4 regions of the Leuconostoc aquikimchii genome follow, and region 3 is predicted to be linked to each of the others. Evidence: riboswitches for the same ligand, from Rfam matches in the RefSeq annotation. Region 3 holds a riboswitch; each other region holds the start of a gene.
What was found. A riboswitch is a leader RNA that binds a small molecule or an ion and turns the genes downstream of it on or off. The one in region 3 is predicted to bind thiamine pyrophosphate.
Positions count from the first base shown of each region.

Region 1: it holds a riboswitch for thiamine pyrophosphate, as region 3 does, so the genes downstream of both, thiW (energy coupling factor transporter S component ThiW) here and AB3K24_RS06365 (nucleoside 2-deoxyribosyltransferase) in region 3, are expected to answer to the same signal.
Region 2: it holds a riboswitch for thiamine pyrophosphate, as region 3 does, so the genes downstream of both, thiE (thiamine phosphate synthase) here and AB3K24_RS06365 (nucleoside 2-deoxyribosyltransferase) in region 3, are expected to answer to the same signal.
Region 4: it holds a riboswitch for thiamine pyrophosphate, as region 3 does, so the genes downstream of both, AB3K24_RS05210 (thiaminase II/PqqC family protein) here and AB3K24_RS06365 (nucleoside 2-deoxyribosyltransferase) in region 3, are expected to answer to the same signal.

Region 1 is NZ_JBFPER010000001.1:884,291-886,496, forward strand. It holds gene AB3K24_RS04395 (YitT family protein) at 1-29, shown strand, start outside; gene msrA (peptide-methionine (S)-S-oxide reductase MsrA) at 123-944, shown strand; TPP riboswitch at 1,001-1,091, shown strand; gene thiW (energy coupling factor transporter S component ThiW) at 1,242-1,745, shown strand; gene AB3K24_RS04410 (cryptochrome/photolyase family protein) at 1,823-2,206, shown strand, end outside.
Region 2 is NZ_JBFPER010000001.1:178,880-181,085, reverse strand. It holds gene thiF (sulfur carrier protein ThiS adenylyltransferase ThiF) at 1-118, opposite strand, end outside; gene thiS (sulfur carrier protein ThiS) at 142-342, opposite strand; gene thiE (thiamine phosphate synthase) at 382-1,017, opposite strand; TPP riboswitch at 1,108-1,205, opposite strand; gene AB3K24_RS00970 (VOC family protein) at 1,327-2,157, shown strand.
Region 3 is NZ_JBFPER010000001.1:1,285,987-1,288,192, forward strand. It holds gene AB3K24_RS06360 (thymidylate synthase) at 1-542, opposite strand, end outside; gene AB3K24_RS06365 (nucleoside 2-deoxyribosyltransferase) at 546-1,004, opposite strand; TPP riboswitch at 1,112-1,219, opposite strand; gene AB3K24_RS06370 (phosphoketolase family protein) at 1,593-2,206, shown strand, end outside.
Region 4 is NZ_JBFPER010000001.1:1,056,175-1,058,380, reverse strand. It holds gene AB3K24_RS05215 (GNAT family N-acetyltransferase) at 1-145, shown strand, start outside; gene AB3K24_RS05210 (thiaminase II/PqqC family protein) at 371-1,069, opposite strand; TPP riboswitch at 1,194-1,282, opposite strand; gene AB3K24_RS05205 (AAA family ATPase) at 1,687-2,206, opposite strand, start outside.

The DNA of each region.
Region 1 (2,206 bases), 400 kb from region 3:
TTGGTCGATTCTATGAACCAGAATTATAAAAATAATTAAGGTGTTGATAGCGTTAGTTTGATAATCATGAGCGCTTGGACAGTTAAATATACTGAAAAAATAGTATACAGGTGGTGTGACATATGCGTTTAAATCCAGATGACATACAACAAGAAATCTATAATTTAATTCTGAATCCTGCCACAAGGGAATGGGAACGCGATTTGCTAGTACAGGCAAAAGACGACCAGTCTGGCGTACGTTTTAATGAACGCCTTGATGTACTAAATAATGGCCTGAAACCTTTAGCTACAAGAAATAATTTGACACCAGATGTGATGGATTTTTATTTAAAAATAAATGGGCAACCACAAAAAGATTCGCAAGATAAACTGGATCTGCATGCTGCATCAAATCCACCTTATCAAGAGCGTGCAATTTTTGCTGGTGGCTGTTTCTGGTGTATGGTGGAACCTTTTGATACACGTCCTGGTATCATAGCGGTTATTTCAGGTTATACTGGCGGTAACTGGCAGTCACCTACTTATGATCAGGTTGTTGGGCAGTATACTGGACATGTTGAAGCAGTTGAAATATTATTTGATACGCGATTGATAACTTATCAACAATTAGTTACTATTTATTGGCAGCTGATTGATCCAACTGATGATTTAGGTCAAATTGATGATCGTGGTGATAATTATCGACCAATTATTTTTGTAAATAGCGCGCAACAACGACAAATTGCTGAGCAATCAAAGCAAGCAATCATTGCGTCGCAACGTTATTCACGACCAATTGTGGTAGCAATTGAAAGCGCCACCACATTTTGGCCGGCTGAAAACTTTCATCAAGATTTTTATAAAAAAAATAAAGTGCGTTATCGAAAAATAAAGCATGCACGACAACTATATTTGTTTTTACAACGCTTAACTAACAAGGCTCATAGAATATTTAAAAAATAAATCGTATATTAATTTGATGTGGCTGATGCGCGAAAGATAGTTATATGATACAATAGTTTTTGTACTAGGGGCGCCGGAAATGGCTGAGAAGAACCCTTTGAACCTGAACCAGATTATACTGGCGTAGGAAAGTGCTACACTGATGACTTTTTAGGTAGCATTTTTCTCTAGTATGAGAAAAATGCTTTTTTATTGTGGTGAATTTATAATGCAATTGTAACATCACTTTAAAAAAACAATCCGTATCAGTGACGATAGTTTTGAGAACTAAACCAATCATATTAGGGAGCTCATATAATGACTGTACAAATCAAGAAAATAACTATTGTGACAATCATGGTAGCATTAGATGTTGTGTTATCACCAATTTTTAGAATAGAGGGCATGGCACCAATGTCAAGTGTGATGAATATTATTGCGGGTATCCTATTAGGACCGTTTTATGCTGTGATTATGGCAATCATTACTGGTGTTATTCGAATGATGGTATTAGGTATACCGCCATTGGCGTTAACTGGTGCGGTTTTTGGTGCTTTTGGTGCCGCAATTTTTTATAAGTATGGCCATCATATTTTTTGGTCTATGTTTGGCGAAATTTTAGGAACAGGTATCGTAGGTTCGTTATTATCATACCCAGTTATGGTTTGGTACACTGGTTCTCAGCAAAGTATGTACTGGTTTATTTATACGCCACGTTTTGTTGGGGCAACTTTGATTGGTTCAGTCATCGCTTATTTTATTTTAGGTAGGTTAACAAAAATTTCTGCTTTTAAAGATGCACAAAGCATATTTTTACATTAAAAAAATGCACGTCATTATGATGAAAAAGTGTCGTTAACTTGCTAGACTTTAAATAATTTACGGGTTACGATAGAAATATGGAAAAAAATTTGAGTCAAACAAGTGTCATGTGGTTTCGTAGGGATTTAAGAATAACTGATAATGTGGCTTTGGCAGAGGCAATAAAGTATAGTGACAAGGTGTTACTGATTTTTATTCTAGATCCACAGCAAGTAAATAAACGAAGTACGGTTAATCAAAGCGCATTTTTTGCTAGTGTTAAACAATTGAAAGATGATTTAATACATAAAGATATTCATCTTCAGATTTTACAAGGTGATTTAATATCGGTTTTTAGCAAAATAAAGCAGTTGCTGCCTAACTGGCACAACCTTTATTTTAATAATGATGAGAATGGTTATGGTAGGTTACGAGATCAAAAAGTGGCAAAATACTGTCGAGAAGTGTTAGGTGTTAGCTCA
Region 2 (2,206 bases), 1.1 Mb from region 3:
CGCCGGCAATCGTAACATGAGCTTGCGCCAACTTTTCCTGTGTGCCTGCCACATTCCGGGTTTTCATTTGCATATATATTTCAGAAACCTCTGTGCCATCAATACTTATCTTTTCCATGTCCTCTACCCTCATCATTTTTCTTAACCACCACCAACAAATGAAATCACTTCAATATCATCTTGATCTTCAAGCAACAAACTATCATACGTTTCTCGCGTCACAATCGCACCATTGCGCTCAACGACAACGCGCGCTGTTTGCACCTCGAGGAGACTTAACAATTCCAAGATACTTTGCCCAGCATGTGCTACCGTGTTGGTCTTGCCGTTCACTGTAATCATACTAACCCCGCCTTATCTTTATTTATTGAACAACTATTGTTACACCAGCTGTTCAACACTTTTTAAACAATTTAACACCTTCGTACGTACGTTTTCTGCCTGCATAAGTTCACTAACCATGCAAACACCTGAAATGCCTGTATTTTTCAAACTGAGAATATTATTTTCTTTAATCCCACCAATGGCATTGACTGGTATATCCACATGATCAACAATGTCTTTTAATGTTGCTATTGTGGTATGTTTTGTGATCACCTTTGTTTTTGTTGGGTAAATGGCACCAACACCGAAATAATCGGCCCCCTGCGCCTCAGCTGCTTTAGCATGTTGAACATCTTTGACTGATACACCCAAAATTTTATCTTTACCAATCAACTGACGTACGATCTTAATCGGCAATTCATTATCTCCAATATGTACGCCAGCTGCATTCACAGCCAAACAGATATCAACACGGTCGTCGATAATTAACGGTACGTTGAATTTATCCGTAATTTTCTTTACTGCAACTGCTAAATCAAAATATCGTTTTGTCGTGACGTTCTTTTCTCTCAATTGAACTAGTGTTACGCCACTGTCACAAGCTTCAAACACAACGTTCAAAAATTGCTCATCTGAATAATCATACCGATTTGTAACTAAGTACAGTGAGTAATCAATATTTTTATTAACCAAACCTATCTAGCCTCTTTTCGCCATTTCAATTCCCAAACATAAAAAAACTGCTTCTCACGTTAAAATACGCAAAAAACAGTTCGACAAATAATATTATCAATCATATCTTCCTACGCAGATTCTAATCTGATCAGGTTATATGGGTATTTCTCAGCCAGTAAAACAGTTAGGCACCCCAGATATCTTTATTTAATTATACGTTCATGGTACACCACGTCATTGTCTGTGTCAATATTAAACAAATATTACTAGACAAACCAGTCAAAAACCATTAATATTACTTATAAATAGTAAGTAGAGAGGAACAACATGTTAAATATTAATTACAACATCGAACACTTGACACTGATGGCAGACAATGAGACAATGATGCGCCGTTTTTATCGTGATATTTTGGGTCTAATTGAAATGCAAGCCAGCAATCATAGCTATTCGTATGCTTTTACAAACTCAGATACACCATTTTTAACGCTGATTTTTGATGGGCACAAAACTAGCAAACCACAGGCAGGTCTTTATCATTTCGCATTGCTTTTCCCGGATACTGCTTCCCTAGCAAGTCTTATCGAACGTCTGATTCTCATTGACTACCCTTTAGGGGCAGGAGATCATGATGTTAGTGAAGCGTTTTACTTAAATGATCCCAATGGCAACGGTATTGAACTTTACCATGACCGTCCTGAAGCACTTTGGGAATGGGATAATAATTTTATTAAAATGGGCACCAAGGATGTCGATGTTCAGACATTACTACAAACAAAGAAAAGTGATTGGTCTGGCTTTCCTGCTGATATGAAAATTGGTCATCTCCACTTTGTTGGCAATGATCTCACAAAGGGTGATGATTTTTTCATCAACAGCTTAAAAATGGCATTAACAGCAAAAATTAGCGATAGTGCCCACTTTTATTCACACAATCGCTATCATCACCATCACGCTTATAACACCTGGTTAGGCCGCAATATTACGCAACGTGGTGATCAAGATAATGGCTTACTAGATTGGACTGTATCGGTAGATAGTTCCTACTTTAACTTATTACAATCAAACTTGAGTGACAGAAATGTATCTACAATAGCAGGGCAAATCTGGTTAACTGATCCTTTTGGTAGCCAATTAATCATGATTGAAAAAAATTAAATTAATCCGGCGTCTTAGACGAAATTCATGATGTGAACCGAATAATTTG
Region 3 (2,206 bases):
ATACCTCGAAAAGCATCATTAGCACGCATATAAGCAATCATATCCAGTTGCTTATCTCGAATAAAAAACTGCAGCCCTAATGTGCATGACACATCTAAATTGTTCGGAATTGCCAACTCACTACCATCAAAAATTTGTAAGACGGCACGCTTAGAATCAGGATCTTTGATTAATAATGCTTTTACATTTTGCCATTGATTTAACTGTTGATCTCCCAAATTAAATAGCTTTGAGCCATACGCTGTACCTGTTAAAATGTGGCCATCCATCGAATAATCTGGCATTTTTTTATTATAATAACTGATATAATCTAAACTATTATTACCCGTTAAGTACCATAATGCTTCGGCAAAATTAAACACAATATTACATTTTCTTTTTTGATTATAACTGACTCTCTGTACTGGTTGCTGAATACTAAAATGATACGCAATTTTTTCTCGACTTTGAAATCCTCGCGGCTGATTAAAAAAATCGGCATGGTTATAGATGTCATTTAGCACAGCCCTATAGGCACTATCAAAGGTTTCATATGTTGACATTTTTCATTCCCCCTCGCATCGTTTTTGAGTTAAAAATTGTTTAATTTTTAATAAACAATCTGCGTCATCTTTATAATACACATAATTAACACAACTGACAGTCCGCAAACCGCTCACTAAATAAGCATAGGTCGTATTTTCTTGTAAAAGCAGTACGATTGGTTTATCAAATGCAGAGGCCCAACCAATTTCAATATGCGTCCCCGGTGATGCTGGACTGCCTGGGAATGCCATCAACATCTGGCATTTTTTAATGGCGTCAAAATCTGCCGCTGTGCATTCATCTGGCGTCATCATATGCTGGCCCCAACTTTCTCGCTGATGTGCATTATCCACTGCATAGTGTGCATCAACGAGTAATTGAATCACCTGCTTAATCAAGTTCATATTTTGTGAGTCAATGACTTTATCTTGCGTCAGTAATTGCTTAAATGGTGCTGCTAAAAATACATGGTTATTCAAAAAACGCCTCCTAAGAAATTCAAAACATAGAAAAAGAGCATTCGCAATCATTATATACTGCAAACGCTCTAGATATAGTATGTCTATTTATAAGGATACACATTGGCCCCCTACATTTCACACTTTCCTACGCTGCTTGCAACAGATCAGGTTCAAAGGGTTCGAAGACTAGCACTTCTCTCTCAGCTTTTTGTAAAGCACCCCTAGTATGTTAATTAATCGATTAATAACAAATTGATTCTATCACACACCATTCTAAAGATGCAACTCATTTCTGGTTATAAACTCGCCTATTTTCTTCTAACAAGCTGTCCCACCTTGCTTTACACCTTATAAACAAAATCCAATATTTAAATTGGTACGAACCAATTTAAATATTGGTGTTGACTTTTTTAAAAATAACCTATACGATAAGAATGTAAAAACGATGACGCAACAATAGCACACCAACAGTTTTATTTAAGATTTAAATAAGCTGTTAGATTTTCCAGAATACTTTGCAAAGTAGTTTTTTTATGTGTCTTGCTGTCATTTTTACACAATTACCCTGTGCATTTGACTATGAGATACTAAATCGGAGGAATCAACATGAATATTGACTCACAAAAATATCTTGATCATCTAGACGCTTATTGGCGAGCTGCTAATTACTTGTCAGTTGGTCAACTATATTTATTAGATAATCCACTACTAAAAGAAAAATTAACAGCTGATCAGGTTAAAATTCACCCGATCGGCCACTGGGGAACTATTCCTAGCCAAAACTTTATTTACGCCCATCTCAATCGTGCCATCAATAAATTTGACTTGAACATGTTCTATGTTGAAGGCCCAGGTCATGGCGGTCAAGTCATGATTTCTAATGCCTATTTAGATGGCAGCTACACTGAGGCCTTTCCAGAAATTACACAAGATACAACTGGTATGCAAAAAATGTTTAAGCGTTTTTCATTTCCAGGTGGTGTTGCCTCACACGCTGATCCAAAAGTTCCTGGTTCAATTCATGAAGGTGGCGCATTAGGCTATTCTATTCTTCACGGCGCCGGTGCCGTTCTTGATAACCCAGATCTCATTGCTGCAGTTGTCGTCGGCGATGGCGAAGCAGAAACAGCCCCATTAGCTACGTCATGGCACGTTAATAAGTTTTTGAATCCTAAAAATGATGGGACTGTTCTACCAATTTTAAATCTTAATGGTTTCAA
Region 4 (2,206 bases), 230 kb from region 3:
AAGCGGTTATGACGAAGTAAATTTGACAGCCAGAGCTTCTGCTCATGAATTTTATCTCAAAAACGGATTTCATGATATTTCCGGTCCATTTAAAAATGATTATTTGAATATTACAGACTATGATATGCAATTTTTTATGAGATGAAAGTTGCGTTAGAAATAATTTTTGAGGGGGCAATTATATTCAAATTGCGACTGATTTTCTTTCTAGGTTTTTATCTAAAATAATATAGGTATGAACTTGTTCCTTTCAGCGTAAGATATACGTAGCTTAACCGACCAACCATAGAACAAATGAGTTCAAACGATTGATTTAGGCGCAATAATATTTCTAGTTAAAATTGCGGTTAGCCGGTGAGAAGAATTATTTTTAAAATGACTGGGCTATTGAATATTTTTCCCATTGTTCAGGGAGAAGCGTCATTTGCCAAAATCGTAATTCTTCTGCACTGCTATACACAAATTGTTGTAAAAGAATGTCTGATTGGATTTCATTGAAACGATTAGCCACCAAATCATCAAGCAACGCAATCATTTTATGAACATATTTTTGGAAATTTGAATCAGCGTAAGATTCTATAAAGTCAATATAGATTTGTTCTGAACCCTGTAAATAATTTTTGCGTGCTAACATTTCTTCAAATATTTCTAAATATAGCCATGGGCAGGGTAATAATGCTGATAAAGCATGAATTTCATTGTACTCATTAAATGCATGATGCATATGGCAAATGTAATGGTATGTTGTTGGTAACATGTGCGTTTCATGAATATTTTTTTCTGTGATATTAAGTTGTTTATAAATGTTTTTTTGCTGCGTCACATCATAATCGTTGATTGCTAAGATACCTGACTGTAATTCTTGAATAATTTTATTATCGTCTGTAGTTGATAGTATTTTATCATAAATTGCAAGATAGTTTTGAACATAAAAATTATCTTGTAAAAGATAGGCCTTGAAGGCTGATAAGGGTAATGTACCGTTTTCAATGCCTTTAATAAAAGGATGATTTTTACTGGATTGCCAAAGTTCTTTTGTTTCCTCATGTGCTAATTCACTAAATTTCATTGTATTATTCTCCATCTTTATTTTTTATAAAATATCAGAAAAAAGCCCAACTCTAATTGAGCTGGGCTTGAGACAAAAGTTGAAAATGAAATCTCCAATCAAAAAAATGATACTTTTTTGATGAATCAATTTATAAACATCTTCCTTCGTCAGTGTTAACTAAATCAGGTTCAATGGGTATGATCTCAGCTCAAGGCACCCCAGATATCTTACTTTTATAGTTTATCACATATATTAAAAATGTGAGTTAGTTATTTTAAAAAGTGATTTTTTTCTTCTGAATAAGCAAAATTTTTTAACATTGCTTATAAATTGGACTACCAGATAGGAAATATAAAAAATCAATTCTGTCACAAAAATGCACGGTGTCTTGCCATCGCCATATAATTTAAGTTCTTCGAGAGAAAAGATTGTGTTGAAAGATTCTTTATACAACTCTATCAAGTGGTAGGGTGTCAAATTAATTGATTATCGTGACATAGTATACGCTTATTCCCAAGAATGAGCGTATACTATGGTTTTCATGGGCTAACTTTTTTCTTTTGAGCTTCTAAAAATTGGACGTTAACTTACTTTATTGTTGGTACTGAGAGTGTACGCTGTTGAGAAAATAATCATCATGTTTCTCCAATTAAGCCAAAGTGACTAAAGTGTTCTTTAAGATACGTCAGGGTTAGACTGATAGGATTTTTAACTAACTGACTTGGTTCACCGCTAGCCATTAACTGCCCACCAGTTGATCCGCCTTTGGGTCCTAAATCAATCATGTAATCTGCGTTAGTCATCAAATCAAGATCATGGGTAATGATGATGACAGTGGCGCCTTTTTCTTTTAGTTTGTTAATTACACCAAGTAAGGTTTGCACATCTTGTGGGTGCAGCCCGACAGAAGGTTCGTCAAAGACAAAGAGGGTATTATTTTGTGTCTTATTTAAATGATTAACTAATTTCAATCTTTGTGCTTCGCCACCAGATAAACTTGGTGTGGTTTCACCTAAATGTAAATAATCTAAACCAATTTCACTGAGTAATATTAACTGTTTTTCGATATTGGGCACATCTTTAAAGACCATTAGGGCCTCTTTAACTGATAAGTTCAGTAAATCAACAATATTGTAGCCATGCCAACGAATCTGT